Regions from separate parts of the Pseudaquabacterium inlustre genome, predicted to be linked through region 1. Evidence: predicted binding sites of a transcription regulator. Region 1 holds the regulator's gene; each other region holds the start of a gene.
The links. Region 1 encodes LexA, which represses DNA repair genes until DNA is damaged. Its sites were predicted from a motif close to ACTGTATNNNNATACAGT; they were not measured.

Region 1 (7,815 bases):
CGTGCCGCTGTTCCAGAAGCAGCTTGGCGCCATGCTGGCCTGGCTGGACAAGGCCGAGGCCCATGCCCAGGCCCGCGGCTTCAGCCCCGACAACTACCTGCAGCTGCGCCTGGCGCCCGACATGCTGCCCTTCGTGTCACAGATCCGCATTGCCGGCGACACGGCCAAGGGTTGTGTGGCGCGCCTGGCCGGCGAGGAGCCGCCGAAGTTCGACGACGACGAGACCACCTTCGCGCAGTTGCGTGGCCGCATCCAGAAGACGCTGGACTACATCGGCTCGGTGCCGGCGGCCGCCATCGACGGCAGCGAGTCGCGCGAGATCGTGCTGCCGATGCGCCACCGCGATCCGCTGCGCTTCACCGGCGAGGTGTACCTGCGCCACTGGGCGCTGCCGAACTTCTACTTCCACGTCACCACCGCCTACGCGCTGCTGCGCCATGCCGGCGTGGCGCTGGGCAAGGGTGACTATCTGGCGATGGGCTGAACCTATCGAACTCCATAGGGGAGAAGTTCGCCGGCGTTGGGAAACACGCTGTCGAGCGCGCCCTGCAGTTCGCTTTGCGCGCGCTCGGTGGTGCGGCCCTCGCCGGCCAGCGCGCTGAACACCGCGCCGCGCAGCAGCCACAGGTCCAGCGGCTCCTGCGTCTGGCGCACCTGGTAGCGCAGCCAGTCGCCGCGCGGCCCATCCACCAGCGCGGTGGCGGCCATGAAGCGCTGCTTGATGTCGACGAAGCAGCGCCGCGCCGCGATGCGGGCGTGGCGGTCCTGCGGCAGGCCGGCCTCGGGCAGCCAGGCCGCGCCGGGCGCCCAGGGCGCCTGCGAATCCGGGGCCCCGATGGCCTCGGGGCGGGACGACAACGCCGGCACGGTCTGCAGCATCGGGATCATCCGTTCACCACCATCGGGTTGGGGGCAGTGCGCTGGGCGCGCACCGGAAAGTGCCGGTTCAGCCGCTCGATGCGGCGCTCGGCCTCGGCCTGGTTCAGCGCCACGGCCACCACGCCGTAGACCCGCGAGCGCAGGTGCCACAGCTCGCGCAGCGAGCGGGCCCGGGCGATGCGGTCGCCCAGGTCCCAGGGATCGGGCCCGGACAGGTCGGCCAGGCAGGCGATGAATTCGTCGCGCGCCAGCGTCAGCTGGTCGACCGGCGGCAGCGTGCTGCTGTGCGTCCAGCCCGGGCGGCTGTCCAGCCAGCGGCGCACCTTGGCGCGCCAGCCCAGCGACGAGGGCCACAGCTCCGGCGGGCACACCTCGATGCGGGAGTTCATCAGGCTGGAACTCGGCGGCACGCGGCGGTTCACCAGGCGGAGCATCCAGTCGGTCATCGGGCGCTTGTGGACAGTCATGGGGGGTACATCGGCAACAGACGCTCGGGTCTGAAGGGCCCCGGCACCAACGACCGGCGCAGCGGGCTTGGGGGGATTGTTCGGGGGCAGGCCTGTCGCCAGTGGGGTGAACAGGGCGGCGAAGCGCGCCCAGTTCGGTGCCGGGCGCGGGCGCTGATACGCTGCGGTACCGGCGCGGCCGCCACGGCCCGTCCCGAGCAAGACCTTGTGAGGACACCCCCGATGACCCGACGCTGGCTCCGCCGCATCGTCACCCTGCTGTTGTGGCTGCTGATCGGTGCGGCCGTTGCCGGCTGGATCTACAGCCGCCGCGTGCTGCCGCAGACCGAGGGCACGCTGAGCCTGCCCGGTCTGCGCGCCGAGGTGCGCATCGAGCGCGACCGCCACGGCATCCCCACCATCCGCGCGGCCAGCGTCAGCGACGCGATGTACGGCCTGGGCGTGGTGCATGCGCAGGACCGGCTGTGGCAGATGGAGACCCACCGCCGCATCGGCGCCGGCCGCCTGGCCGAGGCCTTCGGCGACGGGGCGCTGGACACCGACAAGTTCATCCGCACGCTGGGCGTGCGCCGCGCCGCCGCGGCGCAGTGGGCCAAGGCGAGCCCGGCCGCCCGCGAAGCACTGACCGCCTATGCGGCCGGCGTCAACGCGGTGATCGCCCAGCTGAAGGCGCGGCCGCCCGAGTTCATGCTGCTGGGCATCCAGCCCGAGCCCTGGACGCCCGAGGACAGCCTGTCGTGGGCGATCATGATGGCGCTGGACCTGGGCGCCAACTGGCAGGCCGAGGTGCTGCGCCTGCGCCTGGCCATGCTGCTGCCCAAGCCGCGCATCGACGAACTGATGCCGCCCTATGCCGGCGACTCGGTGCCGGCCACGCAGGACTACGTGGCCTTCTACCGCGGCCTGAAGCTCGATGCCCGCCAGGCCGGCGCGCCGGGTCTGCCGGGCCTGGGCGATGCCCACCTGCAGCGCCTGCTGGCGCTGGCGCCCGAGGCCGAGATCGACGGCCTGGGCAGCAACAGCTGGGTGCTGGCCGGCAGCCGCAGCACCACCGGCGCGCCGCTGCTGGCCAACGACCCGCACCTGAAGCTCTCGGCGCCGGCGCTGTGGTACTTCGCGCGCCTCGTGGCGCCGGGGCTGGACGTGGCCGGCGCGTCGATGCCCGGCCTGGCGTCCATCGTGATGGGCCAGAACGCGCGCATTGCCTGGGGCATGACCAACACCGGCCCCGACGTGCAGGACACCTACCTCGAACGCCTGCATGCCAGCGATCCCGCGCAGTACCAGACGCCCGAGGGCTGGGCCCGCTTCGAGACCCGGCAGGAGCAGATTGCCGTTCGCGGCCAGGCCCCGGTGACGATCACCGTGCGCAGCACACGCCACGGCCCGGTGATCTCGGACGTGGCGGTGGCCGGCGTGGCCGACGAGGCGCTGGGCCCCAAAGCCAAGCCCGGCTACGTGCTGGCATTGCGCTGGACCGGGCTCGATACCGACCAGGACATCATGGCCGCCTCGCTGATGATGATGGCCGCCGATTCGGTGGAGGCCTTCGTGCAGGCCGCCTCGACCTGGGTGGCACCGATGCAGAACATGGCCGTGGCCGACCGCGACGGCCACATCGGCCTGGTGTCGCCCGGCCGCGTGCCGCTGCGCAAGCCCGACAACGACCTGCAGGGCCTGGCCCCGGCGCCGGGCTGGGATGCGCGCTACGACTGGGCCGGCTTCCTACCGGTGGCCGAGCTGCCGCAGGTGCGCGACCCCGCCAAGGGCTATGTGGCCAACGCCAACCAGAAGATCACGCCGCCGGGCTACCCGCACTTCATCAGCCACCAGTGGGCGCTGCCGTTCCGCCACCAGCGCATCGAGCAGATGATCGACGCCCGCCCCAAGCACAGCCTGGATGACCTGGCGGTGATGCATGGCGACGTGAAGTCGCTGGCCGTGGCGCGCCTGCTGCCGCGGCTGCTGCAGGCCCGGTCCAGCCACCCGCTGGCCGCCGCGGCGATGAAGGCCCTGCAGGGCTTCGACGGCACCATGGCCGCCGACCAGGCTGCGCCGCTGATCTTCTGGGCCTGGAACCGCCAGTTGTCGCAGCGCGTGCTGGCCGACGAGGTGGGCGCGGCGATCTACGAGCGCATGCTGGGCCAGCGCGGCTACTTCGACGCGCTGGAAGGCGTGCTGGCGCGCGACGACGGCTGGTGGTGCGACGACAAGGCCACGCCGGCGGTGGAAACCTGCGCCGAGCAGGTGAACGCCGCCTTCACCGCGGCGCTGGACGAACTGCAGGCGCTGCAGGGCGCCGATGTGGCCGCCTGGCAATGGGGCCGTGCCCACCAGGCCCGCAGCGAGCACCGGCCGTTCTCGCGGGTGAAGGCGCTGGCGCGCTGGTTCGAGATCCGCCAGCCGGTGGGGGGTGACACCTACACGGTGAACGTCAGCCGCGTGAGCCTGAAGCCCGACGCCACCACCGGCGAGTACTACCTGGACGAGCACGGCCCCAGCCTGCGCGGCCTGTACGACCTGGCCGACCGCGGCCGCTCACGCATCGTGCACAGCACGGGCCAGAGCGGCATCCCGTGGTCGCCGCAGTACCGCAGCCTGGCCGAGGTGTGGCGCGGCGTGGGCTATGTGCCGCTGTTTCCGCCGGCCGGCGGCGAGGGCTGGCAGACGCTGGTGGTGACGCCGGCGAAGTAGCCGGCGAAACCGCGGCCAAAGCAGCCGCCAGCGGGCTGGCCGGGGGTCAGGGCAGCGTGTACTCGAAGCGGTAGCGGTGCACGCCGCCTTCGATCTCGATCATGAACTGCCCGCGCAGCCCGGACAGTTCACCGGTGCCGGAATCGGGCACCACGGTGATGGACAGCTGACGCGTCGTGCGGTCCATGCTGCCGCTGTGCTGGAACACGAAGCTGCCGCTGAGCCCGTGCAAGCTGCCGGTGAAGCGTTCGATGGCCACATAGCCGGCCGAGCCCTGGGTGGTGGTCAAGGCCGTGAGCATGCGGCCCGCGCCGGTTCCGGACAGGTCGCCGCTGAAGCGCTTGTCCAGTCGCATCTCGCCCAGGGCGTTGCCGTCGGCGGTATCGGCCTGGCCTTGCGGCGTCATCTGCACCTCGAAGGTGCCGGTGGCTTCTGGCATCACAGACTCCCGTACAGCCGCTTGCGCTCGGCGGTGTAGGCCCACCAGGGGGCGGGGGCCGCGCCGCGCATGAAGTCGGTGGCGGCCATGAAGGTGTCGAGCACGCAGGGGTCCTGGCGCTTGCCGCTGAGCGTGCACAGCGACTGGTACAGCGAGAACGCGTCGCGCTGCGCCAGGTCTTGGGGGTACCGGATGCCCAGGGCGCGCAGATCGGCCGCCATGCTGGGGCCGATGTTGGGCAACTGCTCGAGCGCCCGGCACTCGGCAGCGCTGCGGGCCTTGGGCGACTTGATCATCACATCAGCATGGTGTTGCGGATCAGGCCCACCGCCACGCCCTCCAGCGCGAAGCTGTCGGCGTCCGTCACCTGGATCACCGGGTAGTCGGGGTTCTCGGGCAGCAGCTCGATGCCGTTGCGCGTGCGGTGCAGGCGCTTCACGGTGACGTCGTCGCCCAGCCGGGCCACGACGATCTGGCCGTTCTTGGCGTCGCTGGCCTTCTGCACGGCCAGCAGGTCGCCGTCGAGGATGCCGGCGTCGCGCATGCTCATGCCGCGCACGCGCAGCAGGTAGTCGGGCTTGCGCGGGAACATCGAGGCCTCGACCACGTAGCTCTGGTCGATGTGCTCCTGCGCCAGGATCGGGCTGCCGGCGGCCACGCGGCCCACCAGCGGCAGCGTGAGCTGGGCCAGGCTGGGCAGGGGCAGCGAGAATTGGCGGCCGCGTGACTCGTTGACCGCACGCAGCGTTTCAGAGCGCAGGCGGATGCCGCGCGAGGTGCCGCTGACCAGCTCGATGACGCCCTTGCGGGCCAGGGCCTGCAGATGCTCTTCCGCCGCGTTGGCCGACTTGAAGCCGAGCTCGGCCGCGATCTCGGCCCGCGTGGGCGGCGAGCCGGTACGTTCGATCGTGCTTTGCACCAGATCGAGAATCTGCTGCTGGCGCGGGGTGAGCTTGGGGCCGTCGGGCAAGAAGGGCAGACCGGTCATGCACGCTCCTGAGTTTCCATCCAGTGACTGTATTTTCATCCAGATGAGGGCCTGATGCCAAGCCTTTCCGACGCAATTTCCGATGCCGGGCGCGGCGCGCGCGCCACGGTGGTGATCCTGGGCACCGGCGGCACCATCGCCGGCACCTCGGCCCGGGCCGGCGACAACGTGGGCTACACCGCCGCCCAGCGCAGCGTGCAGGACCTGCTGGCGGCCGTGCCGGCCCTGGCCGCGCCCGGCGCGCCGGCCATCGAGGCCGAGCAGCTGGCGCAGCTGGACAGCAAGGACATGGACCATGCCACCTGGCTGGCGCTGGCACAGCGCGTGCAACTGGTGCTGGCGCGGCCCGAGGTGGCCGGCGTGGTGATCACCCACGGCACCGACACGCTGGAGGAAACCGCCTGGTGGCTGCACAGCGTGCTGGCGACGCCCAAGCCGGTGGTGCTGACCGCGGCGATGCGCCCGGCCACCGCGCTGGCCGCCGACGGCCCGCAGAACCTGCTGGACGCCGTGACCGTGGCCGCCACGCCAGGGGTGCAGGGCGTGCTGGCGGTGCTGGCCGGCCAGGTGTTCGGCGCCTTGGGCCTGCGCAAGGCGCACACCTACCGGCCCGATGCCTTCACCGCCGGTGATGGCGGGCCGATCGCGGTGGTGGAGGAAGGGCGGCTGCGCCCGTTCCGGCCCTGGCCGGTGGCGGCAGGGCGCGGCGCCGCCGCGCTGCCGGCCGATCCGCAGGCCTGGCCCTGGGTGGAGATCGTTGCCAGCCACGCCGGCGCGCGCGGTGACGGCGTGCGGGCGCTGGTGGCGGCCGGCGTGCGTGGCCTGGTGGTGGCCGCCACCGGCAACGGCACGGTGCACCGCGAGCTGGAGGCGGCACTGGCCCAGGCGCAGGCGGCCGGCGTGGTGGTGTGGCGCAGCACGCGCTGCGCCGACGGCGTGCTGATCGGGGCCGTGGCCGAGGCCGCCGGCGCCGCCGCGGCCCTCTCGCCCTGGCAGGCGCGCGTGGCGCTGATGCTCAGCCTGATGGGCTGAGCACCGGCGCCCTGGCGCCTTCACCCTCAGGCGTGCTGGCGGCGGCGGCGGGCCAGCGCGCCCACGGCGGCCAGGCCACCGGCCATCAGCGCCCAGGTGCCGGGTTCGGGCACCGGCGCGGTGTAGCCGTTGACCTCGGCGGTGTAGGCGTGCAGCACGCCGGGCAGCAGGCTGTAGGCGCTGGTCAGCGTGGCGGCGGTGCTGCTGTTGCTGGTCAGCACGCAACCGGTGGTGCTGCCCACCGGGCACTGGATCGAGCTGGCGTAGGGGTCTGCCTTGCTGAAGTCGAACCACACGTCGAACTGCACGTTGCTGCCGTTCTGCGTGACGCTGTAGTCGTTGTCGGTGCCGGCCAGGATCAGGTAGCGGCCGTCGGCCAACTGCGGGCCCACGGCCAGGCCTTCCCACTTCTCGGGCGACTTGTTGCCCAGCGCGGCCAGCGTGTTGGCGTCCAGGTCGATCACCTTGGCGCCCTTGGTCACGGCGCTGAAGCCGTCCGGCAGCGCGCCGGAGGCGGGCAGCGCGATGCCGCTGACGTCGGTGGCGCCGGCCAGGTCGATCATGAACACGTTCTTGTCGGGGCTGGCCACGGTGGCGCCCACGCCCACGCCGCGGTTGTTGCGTTCCAGCACCATGAACTTGTCATTGCCCAGCGCCACGATGGCCGAGATGCCGCGGCCCTGGCCGCTGCTGTCGAGCTTGTAGGCGTACTGCGCTACGGCCGTGCCGCTGTCGGTGTCGTACTTGACGATGCGGCTGTAGACGCTGCGCGTGCCGGTGGCTGTCAGTCCATCGTCGGCCAGGCCGTTCTGCAGCACCGCGTAGGCGTACTTGCCGTCCGGGCTGATGGCCAGGCCCTCGAGGCCACGGTTGCCTTCGCGGCCGGTGGTGGGCGGCGTGGTGTTGTAGTTCACCGTGCCATTGACCTGGGGCACCAGGTTGGCCGGCACGGTGTAGGTCTTGACCAGTTGGCCGCTGCGGTTGAATTCGTAGACCGACGGGCCGTACTCGTCCGAGACCAGCAGGTTGCCGTTCTTCGGGTTGACGACCATGCCCTCGGGGTCGAACGAGGTGCCCAGCACGCTGCTGGGGTTGGGCGCCAGGCCGTTCAGCGCCACGCCGGCGGCGTTGCTGAACTTGATCGTCTGCACGACCTGGAAGTTGCTGATGGCGCCAGTGGTGGCGTTGACGTCCAGCGTGAAGCGCTGGATGCGCGTCTCATACGGCAGGGTGCCGCCGCCGGGGCCACGATCCGACAGGCCCCACCATTCGTTGCGGGCGCGGTCGTAGTAGAGGTCGGAGAAGAAGCCGACGCG
Region 2 (7,815 bases), on a different contig from region 1:
CAGCAGGCGGCTCCGTTTGGTAAGTTCTTCTCGGACCTGCATCCCAGCCAGCCGCTGATGTACCGATACGTCTACACCCTGCTGCACACGTACGCCCACACGGTTATGAAGGCAGTTGCCGAGTTCTCCGGGCTTGACCTGGGTTCTTTGGGTGAATACGTGTTTCCTGCCGACCTCGCGTTTGTGGTGTATCGCAACGGTACGACCATGGACCTGGGCAATCTCTCGGCGCTCTGGCGCAACTACAACAACACGTTCCTAGAGCACCTGCTGTCGCCCCGCACTTTGCTGTGTGGGTCAGGTAGCCTCTGTGAGTCGAAGGGTGGCGCCTGCCCCGATTGCATCGTCATCCCAGAGACATCCTGCATTGCTTCCAATCGGCTCCTTTCGCGCTCAGTCTTGAGAAGCGGTCTCGCGCCCCGCGAAGACGACGTCCACAAGGGGCAAGTGATTCCGGGCTACCTGGATGTTGTCCAACAGGCCTTAGATGCTGGATAACGTCCTCAAGCGCATTGCGCCCTATGCACGACTGCTGGAGCCCGTCTTCGCGGCTTCGGCAAGGGGGCTATTTCGAGGACCTACGCCTCTTCGAGCGCTAGCCTCGTCATGTGGGCACAGCACGGCCAAGCTGCCTTTGTTGGAAGAAGCTCTGCGGGTGTCATCTTCAGCAGAGGTTGTCCGCCAAACCGCGATGGGGGCATGGCTTGTCACCCTCGAACCTGAGGCATGCCAGCGTCTCGCCAACATGCTTCATGGCGTGAACCTGTACCTCGACCAAGTTCACCATGACACGGACACCGTTGCGGTGGTCATTTCCCATCCCGCTCAGCCCAGCAGGCTTGTCAGGGAACTGGAACAGACGTTGCAAGGGACCTGGGGCCTGGCCGAGACAGCAGACGTGCTGCTCGAGCTTGCCAGGCGGGCCACTCGTCGCTTCACTGTGATGACGCCGTTCGTTGACGACGACGGAGCAGGTCGCATCATTGAACTTCTGGACTTGACCGCGCCGGGCGTTCGCCGAGAAATCATCGTTCGCGGTGGTTTGCCTCCCGCCTTGCAGCTACGTAGAGCAGACTTAGAGCGGCTTGAGGCAGCAGTTTTCGACTTTCGGATTTCGCGCGACGAAGGCGCGGGTACCGAGACCTTTCATGCCAAGGTGGTTCGAGTGGACTCCGACGAATGCTACGTCGGGTCATCGAACATGACGGCCTGGTCATTTAACTACTCGCTCGAGCTAGGCTTCCACGTGCGTGGCGCGGCCGGCAAGCGCATTTCGCAGGTCGTCGATGCAGTGTTGCAGGTATCGCAACCAGCACTTGCCTAGCAAGCTAGGGACGAAAGCACTCAAGGACGGCACGCGTTGTCCGGCTTTCAAGAGTTCACCAAGCCGGTCGTCGAACTACCGAGGTCTTCACCATGCCGGACAAGGTCCGGTGCGTGCACTGATGGGCGCCTGGGGCCCGCGGTCCAGCTTGAACCTCGCCGCCATCGTACGGAAAGTAATCCGGTAACGTCAAGACGGTGCGGCCTTGGAATATTTCGTTTCTCGGCGAGCGGTTGCACTGGACATTTGCCTTGAGGCAGCTGGCGGCTCGCCAAGCGACAGCGCAAATACAGCGTTTGAGGTTCCGATGGAATATGCTTGGTCGCTATACAAAATATGGACCATTCGACTCAGTCAGAAGACCAGAAAAAGCCCGCTCGCACCCGCAGTAGCGCGGCGTCAGCGGCACTTTTTCTGTCTTTTGGGCTGCCGCTGTGCGGTTATGCCTTGCTGTATCTTATCGAGCGTTTAGGAGGATGCACCTTTGATACTGGTAGAGGGGCTTGGTGCCCTGCTGGCAAGTCGCACGATACGCTACTGGCACTGAGTAATATTTCGATTCTTGCTCTGTGCTCGATTGTCCTTACGCCGGTTTGGCTGGTAGCGGGCGTGATAGCAGCAATACGCGAAAGGCGATAAGCACTGGAAGCACTAATCTCAGGTGTCCAAGTAAATGGTGCGCGAAATTATAGGAAGGCCTACCAATGAATCGTCCTGGCTTCGACCGGTTGGTCCGTGCGCCTTGATTCCAAGGGCTATTTGGGGAGAGTGGAACGCCCCGGATAGCCCTGAAGTTAGTTACCCACGAGATACCGACCCAGATTGGCAGCGGTTTAAGGCTGAGTATCGGGACGGGTTATCGGATTATTGGGATACCTGCAAAACATCCGAATACGTCGAGACACTTACTCGGGGGGCACATGCCTATGTGGTCTTCGGAGGTGAGCCTTTAAGAACAAAGCTGCTTGCCTGGGGTTCGGTCATAACATTGGTCAGGGTAGTCTACTCGGAATCCGAGCAGTTGCTGGCAAACTGTTTAACTTCGTTGGCTGCGGTACATGCAGGAACTATAATTGACACGACTTGCATTGCACTTGAGGGTGACTACATTCTTGCGGATGCGGGCTGCAAAGGAGCGCGGCTAGAGCGTGAAGGATTGAGCGTCTATTTTCCAGCCGGTCATTACGAAATTTCGTCCGAATTTTTCGAATGGGACGTTCGTGTAAAACTTTTGATTCATCGCATCAAAAGCAATGAGCTAAAAATTAGTTAGGCCTGTTTCAGGATTCATGGAACAGATGGGCCGCCGGAGGCCGCTCGAGGAGCTCCTGGATGCCGTGATGGTCTTGCGCCACTTGGGCTTCAGTGCTGCTTTTCTCACAGTGTTGAGCTCGTCGCTGATGTCCTCGCGGACAAGTTGCCAGCCAGCGGGTACGCCGGGCGGTTGGACTTTGGCGGCAGCTTCCTCTAGGGCGGCGCTCAGCTGTTGCTCGGCCTTTCGATACTCCGCGACGCAGTCGAATGACTTGTTGGAATTAGCTAGCCTCTTACCCTCGTATCGCAGCCGAAATCAAACCAATGAACAATGAAACTATTCTATCCCTGTTGATTTTTGCAGGCTTAGGGGCCATAGCCCATTGGCTCTGCACCACGTACAAATTCAAACGAATTACCGGTAAGAATGTCCACGTGATTCTGGTTTTCGCTTGCGCAGGTGCCGTGGCCTGGCACTTTCAGCTAGATAGTGCCAGAACCCAGTCTCTCGAAAAAGATAAGCTTGTTTGGATTGACGCGACGGCTGTGCGTTCCCGGGGGGTTGGCGGAAGGCCGCGCGTTGAGGTAATCTACCAAAATCAGCAAAGGTCCTTTCGATGCGGTTCTTGCCGACATGATTTGGCGTGGACCAATGACCTGATAGCGCGCGGGAATTTGCGACTATTGGTGGCTGCCGCATCCGTAAACATGGAGCCCATTGGGTTGGAGCGAATTTTCGGTGGGAACGCGCCGCTCGAAGTTTATCAAATCGAACATGGCGGACGAATTTTGTTCTCACGAATCACGTAATCAACCAAAACCAGAAATAGAACATCTGACCGAAGCAGCGCTTTGTCGCTTTCTCCGGTCGAGGCCATGTTGACCCTGGAGGGCGGGCCTATAGCGGACGGGGCCCGGCTCCTTTGACGCGTCTTGCCGGGCGAGTGGCCGTACAAAAGCCAAAACTGAAGCTTGTACGGCCAATGTCGGCGCGGCGCAGACGGCGCCACGACCAATTTTGTCAACGACCCCACCGGCCACCTGATTGGGGAGTATGCCGCCTTCGGCGCCGTTATTCAGGAGACTGTCTGGGTCGGAGATATTCCGGTCGCAGTACTCAAATCCAATGGCCAAGCGGTCGTTCCTTACTACGTTTACTCCGACAACCTGAATACGCCGCGAGCCAGTACCAACACCGCCGGTCAAGTCGTATGGCGCTGGGATGAGGAACCCTTTGGCTCAATATACGGCTTTACCAACGCCCATTCACCGCCCGACAGGTTCGGCGCATAGCTCTTCGGCGTACACAAAGCTCCTATGCAGAGCTCGCGGCTCGTGCAGTCGCACTTCTTAAACAGTCTCTTATACGGTCTTCGCAGTTGCTGACGTAGTAATCCAGTTCTTCCAGTAGACCATTTTGAAGTAGAGAGGCGCCAGCAGGGTGCGGATAAGCGCTTAGCGAGCCTGAATAAGTACCTCTTCGTTCACGTCATTCTTGCTTGAAGATTGTCTTCAACAGTAATTTGCTTGTTTGCGGACAACAATCCACGGTATTGTTTGGGGACAATGTGTCGCCGCCATCTCTGCAATAGGTCTTTTGTCGACCTAAAGTTTCACCTGTTAAAGAATCGACGTAGGACCACTCTAGCATCCTTAGTGCTATGCGATGTTCGGGCTCCGCCTTCAAATACTCCTCCCGGTCAACATGAATATATCGGCCTGCGACTGCCAAATTCCTTGGTGAGTCCGGCGGGTTCCGCTCAACCTTGGCAATTCCATTTTCAAAGTATCGAGAGGGCAGCGTAACAGTCTTGTAGACTTGTGGCGCCCCGTCCCTCGCGCATAGACTCAACATCTCCTCTTGGTACCGAGTTTTGGCTAGATAGGTGCCGCAGCCGCTCAAGGCAGATACCGCCAGCAACACTGTGAGGTAGGTGATGAATTTCATACTGGCAATTCCCCGGTCGACTCAAGTCCAAAGCAATCTGTATAGCTGCTCGGGTTACCCGGCGCGGTAAGCCACGATTCGTAAAGGTGCCACCTGAAATCTAAGCGTCGAGCACGTCCTGCCTAAATCGAGCAGACGACGGCTGATAGCGGTAGACTTAGCAGAAGAGTCGCCGCGCAGGCTCGCCGGCGCCGCTAAAAAATTCAGCAAGGCGAGTCAGGCGCTTCTCGAATTCGGAGCGACGCTCTACAAGATGCTGCCGCCGGGATAGTCGCTTCGTTAGTTAAAAAAAAATAGTCCCCTCATCGTTGCGCCTACTTTTTGTTAACAAAGGTAGGTATGCTGACCGGAGAGTCAATTCGAAGCTGCCTGTCAGGAAGTTTGACAAATACAGACGCCACCGTATCCGCCCTATTCTTGCTATTCTTGGTGTGGTAGTACACCAAGAATGAGTATAAGCCCGGCGATACTCTGGTTTCTTCATCACTATCTACCGTAATAAAGACGTGCTTAGGTTTGAGCGAAAGCCCGTCCATCTCGGAGTCGCATCTTTCTGCCAGCCGTTCAACCACGAACTCGCGTTTGAGGACTTTGCATCGCTCTTCTTTAGGTGCGGACAAGACCAGATTTAGCGATTGAAGGACGCCAGGCAGGATTTTCCGAGCTTCGACCTTTTGAACTGGACTCGGAGCTCCAGGTGGAGTTGAGTATTCGATACTTAAACCGCTAACTGGCGTCTGCGTCGTTTCCGATGCCGCACGGGCAGGAAGAATGCAGAAAAGGCAGGCAAGGGAGATTATTGCTGTGCGCATAGCTAGTTCAATGAGACCAATAGCTCACGAATAGCGACCCGCGTTAGTCCTAGCGTTGGTCACGCGCATTTGCAGCAGTCCAAAGGGCAGACGGCAGGGGCCAGGGCCTGCCGTCTGCCCGAGTCGATTGGCCGTACAAAATCCAAAATTGATATTTGTACGGCCGATGACGTTGCGGCGGGGGAGCTGACGACATCCGTCCGCTGAGCCGCTCGACTTCTGCGGCGTCGTTCAGCTGTTGCGCATCCTCTTGGCTCGCTGCATCTTGAAAAAATCCGTTCTCTGATAGACACTTGCACAACTTGCTGTAATTCCATACAGTCCACTCCGAGCAATCATTCGGAGTCGACCTTGCACGCCTTCGCAGCAGCCCCCGCCACCTCGGCAAACGACCAGCGCTACCTGGCCACGCTGCGCACGCACTGGAAGGCCAACAAGAGCTTCCCCAGCTTGGCCAAACTCGCCGACCTGCTGGGCATGAGCTCGACCGGCTCGGTCTTCGAGATGGTCGCGAGGCTCGAGGAGGTGGGCTATCTGACCCGCAAGGACGGGCGCGTGGCCCCGGGCAAGCGGTTCTTCGCCTACCCCGTGCTCGGCACGGTGCGCGCGGGCGTGCCGCAGGCGGCCAGCGACGACGAGTTCGAGTTCCTGTCGGTCGAGGAACTGCTCATCCGCGAGCCGAACAAGACCGCCATGTGCCACGTCCGTGGCGATTCGATGAAGGACGCTGGGCTGCTCGACGGCGACGTGGTCATCGTGGAGACGCACTCCATCGTCGAACCCGGCGACATCGTGGTGGCCGCGGTCGACGGCCAGCTGACGGTCAAGTACCTGCGCAAGACCAGGGACGGTGCGTACTACCTGGACCCGGCCAACACCGCCTACGAGCCCATCCATCCGCGCACGTCGCTGGACATCGTGGGGCTTGTCACGGGGTCGTTCCGGACCCTCAAGAAGCAGCGGAGGTGACCACCTGACCACCGCTGACGCGCGCGGCTAAGCCGCCCCTCCAAACTGCCCGCCAATGCGCGCCGCGTGCGTGCCGGGCGGAGCCTTGCCCAATCGTTCGTTGCAGCCCTCGCGCCGCAAGGAGCCACCGTGCCTGCCTCTGTTTCTCTGTCCGGCCCTTTACGCCCGCAATCCCTCCTTCGACCTAAAGCAGTCGTTCGCGGCTTTACGCACCGCGCCGGTACTACACCCCTGCAGAGCATGTGCGCCAGGTCGGCGCCAACTGAGCGAGCAAGGTCATGAAGGATTCGGTGATGAAGGTGCAGGTGCGAGTGCTGCGCAAGCAAGGGCGTCTGTTCAGGCGGGACGAGCTGAAGGACGTCCCGCCGCACGTCGGCGTGCTGAAGGTGTCGGAAGTGCGCGACCCCGACCTGAGCCGCCCGGTGCTCATCGCACGACTGCTGGACCCGAACACCAAGGTCGACACCGACCTGCTGCCGGTGCTCGGCGATGCCCGGATGCTCTGCTGGGACGGCCGGCAGATTCGCCTCACCGGTGTGGAGCGCTTGCCCGAGGTCGATGTGGCCCAGACCTGGCTGGTGGAGGTCGAGTGACATGCTGCGCCTGACCATCCACGCCGGCCTGCTCGCCGAACGCAACGACGCCAACCACGTTGCCGTGCTCGACATCGCCTACCAAAAGCGCGCCGCCCTGGCCGACTACTTGGTGGCGCTGTCGCTGCGGCACCAGGGAGAGCTGGAGCCCGCGGTCGTTGCCAACTACCCTCGCTGGTCGGGCAGCCTCTGGGACCTCTGCGCACGCGGCCTGACGCGCGTGCTCTACAAGTCCGACCTGCCGCCGCCCATCGCGCGGGTAGACCGTCGATGCGCCTACGCCACCAAGCTGTGCGCGACCATCCAGCGCATTGGCGCTGACGAGCGCGGCGTGCAGCTGGCCTCCGCCGAAATCGTGCAGCCCGGTCGGATTCGCGGCCAGTACCAGGCAGTGTTCCAAGAGGACATCCTTGGCACGCGCAAGGCCGAGTTCACGTACGGCTGCAAGTTCTTGAACCCGGCGGACCTCGTGCTCCGGGCCATCTGCTTCGCGCTGTTCGGCGACGGCCAACTCGGCAAGCGACCGAAGCTCGTCCTGCCGGCGTCCACCGTCATCGAAGGCAAAGAAGTCTTTGACATTGAGGGCCTTGAGGAGCCGGCGCGCACGGGCTTCATCCGCCACCGGGCCAGCGTGGCGCCGTTGGCCAAGCCGGAGCCCCTGCCGCTGGCACAGGACTACGTTGACTTCTTGATGCGGGGCTGACAGTGACTGCTGCAGCCTTGCCCGCCGGTTCCAGCCCGGCCGACGCGAAAGACAGCGCCAAAGACGGTGCTAAGCGGAAGAACTTTCCGCTGCGAGGCCGCACGGGCACAGCTGCCCACCACCTGAAGGCGCACATCACCGACATCGGCACCGAGTTCCTGGAGAAGCTGACGCCCCGGGAAGCCGTGATGTTCATGGCGGAGGCCTCCTGG
Region 3 (7,815 bases), on a different contig from region 1:
GGTTGACCGTGGCGCCATCCGGGCCGGGCAGCGCCACTTCCTTCAGCGTGAGGGTGAAGTGCTCACCGGTGGCCGGGTTGTCGATGTCCACGGCCCAGGCCAGCGTGCCGTCGGGGCCGGTGCGCGGCTCGTCGCGGCTGAACATGGCGTCGACCACCGGCGTCGGGCCGCCCTCGCCCAGCGCGCCCAGCTGCTCGCAGCGCCAGCGGATGACGGCCGCGGTGGCCGCCACCACGCCGGGGTACAGGCGCTTCTCGCCGCTGGGCGGCGAGGGCATCTCGAAGGCGCGCTCCTCGGCCACGGTGGCCAGCGCGTCGAGCTTCAGGCGCAGCCAGGCGGCGTCGTTGGTGCGCAGGTCCATCGACAGGGTCTTGGCCAGTGCGCCCACGCCGCGCGGCTGCTCGGCGCCGTTGACCCACACCTCGAACGGCAGGTTGCGGCCGAACAGGCCGCCATCGGGGCCGGCCTCGGCCGGCATCTCGCCGATGAACAGCGCGAAATCACCGTGCGGGTGCTGGATCAGGTAGCTCCAGGCGGTGTTGCCGCCGGGCAGCTCGGGCCGGCCGGGCCAGCGCAGGCTGGCCAGCACCGGCGCCGGCAGGCGCTCGACGCGCAGGCGCTGGTTGGCGCCGTCCAGGCCGGCCGGCGTGGCCACGGCCATCGGCGCCGCCGGGTTGGGCTGCGCAGCCGGGGCAGCCACCGGGGCCGGGGCCGGCGTGTCCACGCTCAGCACCGAGCCCAGCACGCTGTTGGGCCGGTAGGTGGCCAGGCCCTTGAGCCCCTGTGCCCAGGCCTGCAGGTACAGGCCCTGGAAGTCTTCGTACGGGTAGTCGGCCGGCACGTTGACCGTCTTGCTGATCGACGTGTCGATGTAGGGCGCCACCGCGGCCACCATGCTGGCATGGGCCTCGGCGCTCATCTCCAGCGCGGTGACGAAGGCCTCGGTCAGCGGCGCGTCGGCGCCCTTCAGGTGGCGGTACAGGCGCCAGGCGTGGTCTTCGACGCTGTACTGCTTGAAGCTGCCGTCGGCCTCGCGCTTCTTGCGGTTGTAGCTCCAGCTGAAGGCCGGCTCGATGCCGTTGCTGGCGTTGTCGGCAAAGGCCAGGCTGATGGTGCCGGTGGGCGCGATCGACAGCAGGTGGCTGTTGCGCAGGCCCTGGGCGCGGATCTTGTCCTTGATGGGCTGCGGCAGGCGCGAGGCAAAGCTGCCCGCCTGGCTGCCCGACTTCGATCCGCCGGCGCGGCCCGACAGGTACAGATCGGCATTGAACAGCGGGAAGGCGCCACGCTCGGTGGCCAGGTCGGCGCTGGCCGAATAGGCGGCGTCGCGCATCACGGCCGAGATGTGGCGCGCCATGTCGCGCGCGGCCTCCGTGTCGTAGCGCAGGCCCAGCATCACCAGCGCATCGCCCAGGCCGGTGAAGCCCAGGCCCACGCGGCGCTTGTTGCGCGCTTCTTCATGCTGCTGCGGCAGCGGCCAGACGGTGACGTCGAGCACGTTGTCCAGCATGCGCGTGGCCACGGCGCACACCTCGCTGAAGCCCGCGTCGTCGAAGCTGGCATCGGCTTCGAACGGGCGCTGCACGAAGTGCGTCAGATCGACGCTGCCCAGGCAGCAGCAGCCGTAGGGCGGAAGTGGCTGTTCAGCGCACGGGTTGGTCGCCGCGATCGTCTCGCAGTAGCCCAGGTTGTTGTCGATGTTGATGCGGTCGAGGAACAGCACGCCGGGTTCGGCATGGTCATAGGTGCTGCGCATGATCTGGTCCCACAGCACGCGGGCCTTCACGCGGCGGTAGACCCACAGGCCGTCGGCACGCTGGTGCGCGCCCTCGGCCTTGATCTTCGGGCCGGGCTCGGCCTTGTGCACCAGTTCGACGTCCTCGTCGGACTGCACCGCAGCCATGAAGGCATCGGTGACGCCGACCGAGATGTTGAAGTTGCGCAGGTCGCCCTTGTCCTTGGCGTGGATGAAGGCCTCCACGTCGGGGTGGTCGCAGCGCAGCACGGCCATTTGCGCGCCGCGGCGTGCGCCGGCCGATTCCACCGTCTCGCAGCTGCGGTCGAACACGCGCATGTAGCTCACCGGGCCCGAGGCGCTGCTCTGCGTGGGCGCCACCCAGGCGCCCGACGGGCGGATGCGCGAGAAGTCGTAGCCCACGCCGCCGCCGCGGCGCATGGTCTCGGCGGCCTCGGTCAGCGCGGTGTAGATGCCGGGGAAGCCCTCTTCGGCCACGGCGATCGAATCACCCACCGGCTGCACGAAGCAGTTGATCAGCGTGGCCGCCAGGCTGGTGCCGGCGGCCGAGTTGATGCGCCCGGCCGGCACGAAGCCGCGACGCTGGGCGTCGAGGAAGCGCTGCTCCCACAGCGCGCGCTGCTCGGGTGCCTCGGCCTGGGCCAGGGCGCGGGCCACGCGCTGGCGCACCTCGTCGAGCGTGCGCTCGTCGCCCTTGGCGTATTTCTCGGCCAGCACCTCGGCGCTGATGGGCTGCGGCGGCAGCGTGGCGCGGCTGGGCGGCGTGGCAGCGGGGGCGACGGCCGGCGCAGCGGCCGGGCTGGCCGGGGCGACCGCCTCGGCGGCATCGGGGAACAGGGCGGGCTGGGTCATGGCGGAATTCGGGCTGGGTGGGCTCGGCGAACGCAAGCTCTGAAGGGGGCGCAATGTACAGCGGGAATGGCGCCCGGTGGCAGGACAGCGCATGCTGCCGTGCAGCACCGGGCAGCCCCACGACCGGGGTCAAGAAACCGCGTGGCCGGTGCGGTGCAGCCCCGGCCGCGCGGCCCGGCCATCGGGCGGACCGCCTGGCAATTTATACAGTAATCTCCACGCTCCAACGGCTTCACCCCCATGCGCCCGGCACGGTCTTGACGTGGCCCAAGAATCCTCTTCCGTCCTCGACAGGCTGAACCCCGAGCAGCGGGCCGCCGTGATGCACCGCGGCGGCCCGCTGCTGGTGCTGGCCGGCGCCGGCACCGGCAAGACGCTGACGCTGGCCGCCCGCGTGGCCCAGCGCGTGCTGGACGGCGCCGACCCGAACCGCCTGCTGCTGCTGACCTTCTCGCGCCGCGCCGCACACGAGCTGAGCCACCGCGCCGGCCGCCAGGTGCAGCAGGCGCTGGGCCTGCGCAGCACCGACGGCGCGGCACCGCTGCTGCCCTGGGCCGGCACCTTCCACGCAATCGCCGCGCGGCTGCTGCGCGAGCTGGCGCCGCGCATCGGCCTGAACGCCAGCTTCACCATCGTCGACCGCGCCGATGCCGAGAGCCTGATGGGCCTGTCGCGCGAGCGCCTGGGGCTGGCCAATGCCAACGTCGGCGGCCAGGCGGCCGACAGCTCGCGCGGCGGCCGGCGCTTTCCGCTGGCGTCCACCTGCCTGGCCATCCATTCGCGCTGCATGAACACCCAGGCGCCGCTGGGCCAGGTGCTGGCCACGCAATACCCCTGGTGCCTGGACGCGCACGACGCGCTCACGCAGCTGTTCCGCGCCTATGCCGAGGACAAGCACGCCCAGGCCACGCTGGACTACGACGACCTGCTGCTGGCCTGGCAGCGCCTGCTGGCCGAGCCCGCGCTGGCCGCGCACCTGCGCGCGCGCTTCGACGAGGTGTTCGTCGACGAGTACCAGGACACCAACCGCCTGCAGGCCGCCATCCTGCGCGGGCTGAAGCCCGATGGCGCCGGCCTGACCGTGGTGGGCGACGACGCGCAGAGCATCTACGCCTTCCGCGGTGCCGAGGTGGGCAACATCCTGGGCTTTGCGCAACAGTTCGCGCCGCTGGCCACCGTGGTGCCGCTGCAGCGCAACTACCGCAGCACGCAGCCCATCCTGGACTGCGCCAATGCCGTGATCGCCGAGGCGCCCGGCCATCCCGACAAGCGCCTGCACACCGACCGCACCGAGGCCGCCCGCCCGCAGCTGGTGACCGTGGCCGACGAGCTCGACCAGGCCCGCCAAGTGGCCGACCAGGCCCTGGCCTGGCGCGAGGAAGGCCTGCGGCTGAAGCAGCAGGCGGTACTGTTTCGCACCGCCACGCACAGCGCGGCGCTGGAGTTCGAGCTGGCGCGGCGCAACATCCCGTTCGTGAAGTTCGGCGGGCTGAAATTCCTGGAGGCCGCGCACATCAAGGACCTGCTGTCGGTGCTGCGCTGGGCGCACAACCCGCGCGCGCGCCTGGCCGGCTGGCGCGTGGTGCAGCGCGTGCCGGGCATCGGCGCGGTCAGCGCCCGGCGCCTGCTGGATGCGATGGACGCCTCGCCCGAGCCGCTGGCCGCGCTGCAGGCCTGGCAACCGCCGCCGGCCGCACGCGCCGAGTGGGCAGCGCTGGCGCGGCTGATGGCGGGCCTGGCGCAGCCCGATTCGCCCTGGCCCGGCGAGCTGACGACCGTGCGCGACTGGCTGGCCCCGCACCTGGAACGCCTGTACCCCGAGGACCACACGCTGCGCCTGGCCGACCTGGACCAACTGCAGGCCCTGGCCGCCGCCAGCCGCCACCGCGAGCGCTTCCTCACCGAGCTGACGCTGGACCCGCCCGAGGCCACCAGCGACGAATCGGGCGTGCCGCTGCGCGACGAGGACTACCTGATCCTCAGCACGCTGCACTCGGCCAAGGGCCAGGAATGGAGCGCGGTGCAGATCCTCAACGTGGTCGATGGCTGCCTGCCGTCCGACCTGTCCACCGGCTCGGCCGGCGAGATCGAGGAGGAGCGCCGCCTGCTCTACGTGGGCATCACCCGCGCCCGTCAGCAGCTGCGGCTGATGGCGCCGCTGCGCTTCCATGTCACGCAGCAGCACCGCCATGGCGACCGGCACCTGTACGGCAACGTCTCGCGCTTCATCACCCGGCGCGTGATGGCCACGCTGGACAAGCGCGTCCCCGCCCTGGCGCCGGCCGCCGGTGCGGCAGACGCGGCACTGGCCGACCTGCCCGAGGTGACGCTGGACCTGGGCGCGGCGCTGCGCAACACTTGGTCGTGAGCGCCCGCAGGCCACGGCCGGCACCGCCCGTGCCGGGATACCCACATCGGTACACTGCCGCGCCATCATGAGCCTGCACACCCTCTTCCCGCTCGGCTGGGCGCACTACCTGGCCGGCGGCCTGCTGATCGGCGCCGGCGTGGCGCTGCTGTTCGTGCTCACCGGCCGCATCGGCGGCATGAGCACGGTGTTCTCGTCGAGCTGGTCGTATCTGCTGAATCAGCCCTTCTTCCGCCAGCCCCGCTTCGTCGACAGCCGCGCCTGGCGCCTGGTCTATGCCGCCGGCCTGGTGCTGGGCGCTGCGCTGTGGTGGCGCTGGCTGGGCCCCACCGAGGCGCTGGGCACCACGCTGCCGGCCTGGCAGCTGCTGCTGGGCGGGCTGCTGGTGGGCTTTGGCGCGCGCCTGTCCAACGGCTGCACCTCGGGCCATGGCATCTGCGGCCTGGGCTCGCTGCAGCTGCCCTCGCTGGTGGCGGTGCTGACCTTCATGGCCACCGGCTTCGCCACCGCCCACCTCGTGCTGTGGTGGACGGGAGGCGTGCGATGAGCGGCAGCGCCGACCACATGAACGGCCCGCGCCTGTTGGCGGTGCTGGCCGCTGGCGTGCTGTTCGGCTTCGGCCTGGCGCTGGCCACGATGATCCGGCCCGAGGTGGTGCTGTCCTTCCTGCAGTGGCGCGACTGGGGGCTGATGCTGGTGATGGGCGGCGCCATGGGCCTGACGCTGCTGGCCTACCGCTTCGCGCCGCGCATCCGGCGCGCGCCGCTGCTGGGCGGCCAATTCGGCCACCATGTGGCCACGCTGGACCGCGACACGGTGCTGGGCGCGGCGATCTTCGGTATCGGCTGGGGCCTGTGCGGCGTGTGTCCGGGGCCGGCGATCGCCGGGCTGGGCGCCGGCAACCTGTCGCTGCTGTGGGCGCTGGCGGGCATCGCCATCGGCGCCGGGCTGCACGGCGTGTGGATGGACCGGCGCCGGCCCTGAGCGGCGGCTGTAGGCGCCACCCCAGCGCCGCGTCACGCAACCGACGGCGGCTGGCGCCGCCGGCCGGCACACTGCCGGCCATGACCGATACCGCACTCGCCTCTCACCTCTTCGACGCCGCGATCGCGCTGACGCCCGCCGGCAACGCCGCCCCGAACGACTTCCACGGCGCCACCCATCCGGCCTGGCAGAACATGGTGGGGCCGTTCGGTGGCATCACCGCCGCCACCGCGCTGAACGCCGTGCTGCAGCACCCGCGCCTGCTGGGCGAGCCGGTGTCGCTGACGGTGAACTACGCCGCCGCTACCGCCGACGGCCCGTTCACCGCCACCGCACGGCCGGTGCGCACCAACCGCAGCACCCAGCACTGGATCGTCGAGATCACGCAGCCCGACGCCGAGGGCCAGCCGCAGGTGTGCACCACGGCCACGGTGTTCACCGCGCTGCGGCGCGAGACCTTCAGCGCCACCGACATGCCGATGCCCGCCGTGCCGGCGCCCACCGACGTGGCGCGCCAGCCGCTGCCGCCCGGTGTGGCCGAATGGCTGCACCGCTACGAGCTGCGGCCGGTGTCGGGCGGCATCCCGATGCGCTGGGAAGGCCAGGCCAGCGCGCACAGCCAGACCCGGCTGTGGCTGCGCGACGACCCGCCGCGCGCGCTGGACTTCGCCTCACTGGCCGCCATGAGCGACATCTTCTTCCCGCGCATCTGGCTGCGCCGCGCACGGCGCGTGCCGGTGGGCACGGTGTCGATGACCGTGTACTTCCACGCCGACGGCGCCATGCTGGCCGCCACCGGCCGCGGCCACCTGCTGGGCCAGGCGCAGGCCCAGGCCTTCCACCACGGCTATTTCGACCAGACCGGGCAGCTGTGGAACGAGGCCGGGCAGTTGCTAGCCACGACGCACCAGGTCGTGTACTTCAAAGAGTAAATGGGGCACCCGGCCTCGCGGGTACGCGAGGCCACCCGCCGGGCGGGTTGGCGGGCCGGCTTGGGAGCGGCCCGGCGCTCGGCCCGCTCAGTTCTTGCCCAGCTCGGTGATCAGCCGCGTCACCAGGTACAGCCGCGGCACGATCTGGTCGATCTGGATGTACTCGTCCTTGGCGTGGTAGCCCCAGCCGGGCAGGCCCAGGCTTTCCAGCACCACGGCCTTGCCCGAGCGGTTGGCGAAGCCGGCGTCGGTGCCGCCGCCGGTGAGCGGGTGGATGCCCAGCGGCTTGCCGTCGCCCAGTTCGGCGGCGATGGCGCGGGCGCGCTCGGCCAGCGCCTGGGTGCGCGGCCCGCCGACGAAGGGTGGGCGACCCACACGCAGCGCCACGCTCACCTCGGTGTCGGGCACGCGCTGGCCTTCGGCCACCTTGGCCTGCACCGCCGCCAGCAGCTTCTCGGCGGCGTCGGGGCGGGTCAGGCGCACGTCGGCGCCAGCTTCGGCGCTGTCGGGAATCTGGTTGCGCACGTTGCCCGACTTCATCGTCGTCCAGTTCAGCTGCGCGCCGGGGATGCCCTTGGCGATGTCGGCCGTGGCCAGCATCTGGTGCGACAGCTCCAGCGCCGCGTTGCGGCCCAGCTGCGGCGCGGCGCCGGCGTGCGAGGCGCGGCCCTTCACCTTCATCAGGATCTCGCCCACGCCGGCGGCCGCCAGCAGCACACCCGGGTCTTGCGCGGTGGTGGGCTCGAAGGACAGCACCACGTCGTGCTGGTCGGCCAGCGCGGCGATGGCCTCGCCCGAGCCCGGCGAGCCCGATTCCTCGTCGCCGTTGAACAGCACGGTGATCTGGGCATAGTCCTTCCAGCCCTGAGCGCGCAGGATCTCCAGGCCGTGCAGGATCATCGCCACGCCGCCCTTGTCGTCGG

Region 2: a site for LexA is predicted at 5,643-5,660, ahead of AACH10_RS02860 (LexA family protein). Genes of this name have one in related genera too.
Region 3: a site for LexA is predicted at 2,802-2,819, ahead of AACH10_RS05830 (ATP-dependent helicase). Genes of this name have one in related genera too.

The regions. Positions count from the first base shown of each region.
Region 1 covers NZ_JBBUTH010000009.1:13,299-21,113, forward strand. Annotated here, with positions in the region: gene AACH10_RS17545 (DUF1993 domain-containing protein) at 1-484, shown strand, start outside; gene AACH10_RS17550 (hypothetical protein) at 487-888, opposite strand; gene AACH10_RS17555 (hypothetical protein) at 885-1,346, opposite strand; gene AACH10_RS17560 (penicillin acylase family protein) at 1,569-4,040, shown strand; gene AACH10_RS17565 (DUF3224 domain-containing protein) at 4,087-4,479, opposite strand; gene AACH10_RS17570 (helix-hairpin-helix domain-containing protein) at 4,479-4,775, opposite strand; gene lexA (transcriptional repressor LexA) at 4,775-5,449, opposite strand; gene AACH10_RS17580 (asparaginase) at 5,522-6,499, shown strand; gene AACH10_RS17585 (esterase-like activity of phytase family protein) at 6,526-7,815, opposite strand, start outside.
Region 2 covers NZ_JBBUTH010000001.1:644,260-652,074, forward strand. Annotated here, with positions in the region: gene AACH10_RS02845 (hypothetical protein) at 1-498, shown strand, start outside; gene AACH10_RS02850 (phospholipase D-like domain-containing protein) at 758-1,324, shown strand; gene AACH10_RS02855 (hypothetical protein) at 4,068-4,526, opposite strand; gene AACH10_RS02860 (LexA family protein) at 5,690-6,307, shown strand; gene AACH10_RS02865 (hypothetical protein) at 6,586-6,900, shown strand; gene AACH10_RS02870 (hypothetical protein) at 6,902-7,603, shown strand; gene AACH10_RS02875 (IS1595 family transposase) at 7,621-7,815, shown strand, end outside.
Region 3 covers NZ_JBBUTH010000003.1:117,869-125,683, reverse strand. Annotated here, with positions in the region: gene AACH10_RS05835 (adenosylcobalamin-dependent ribonucleoside-diphosphate reductase) at 1-2,608, opposite strand, end outside; gene AACH10_RS05830 (ATP-dependent helicase) at 2,871-4,976, shown strand; gene AACH10_RS05825 (YeeE/YedE family protein) at 5,044-5,523, shown strand; gene AACH10_RS05820 (DUF6691 family protein) at 5,520-5,960, shown strand; gene AACH10_RS05815 (acyl-CoA thioesterase) at 6,041-6,892, shown strand; gene AACH10_RS05810 (glutamate carboxypeptidase) at 6,980-7,815, opposite strand, start outside.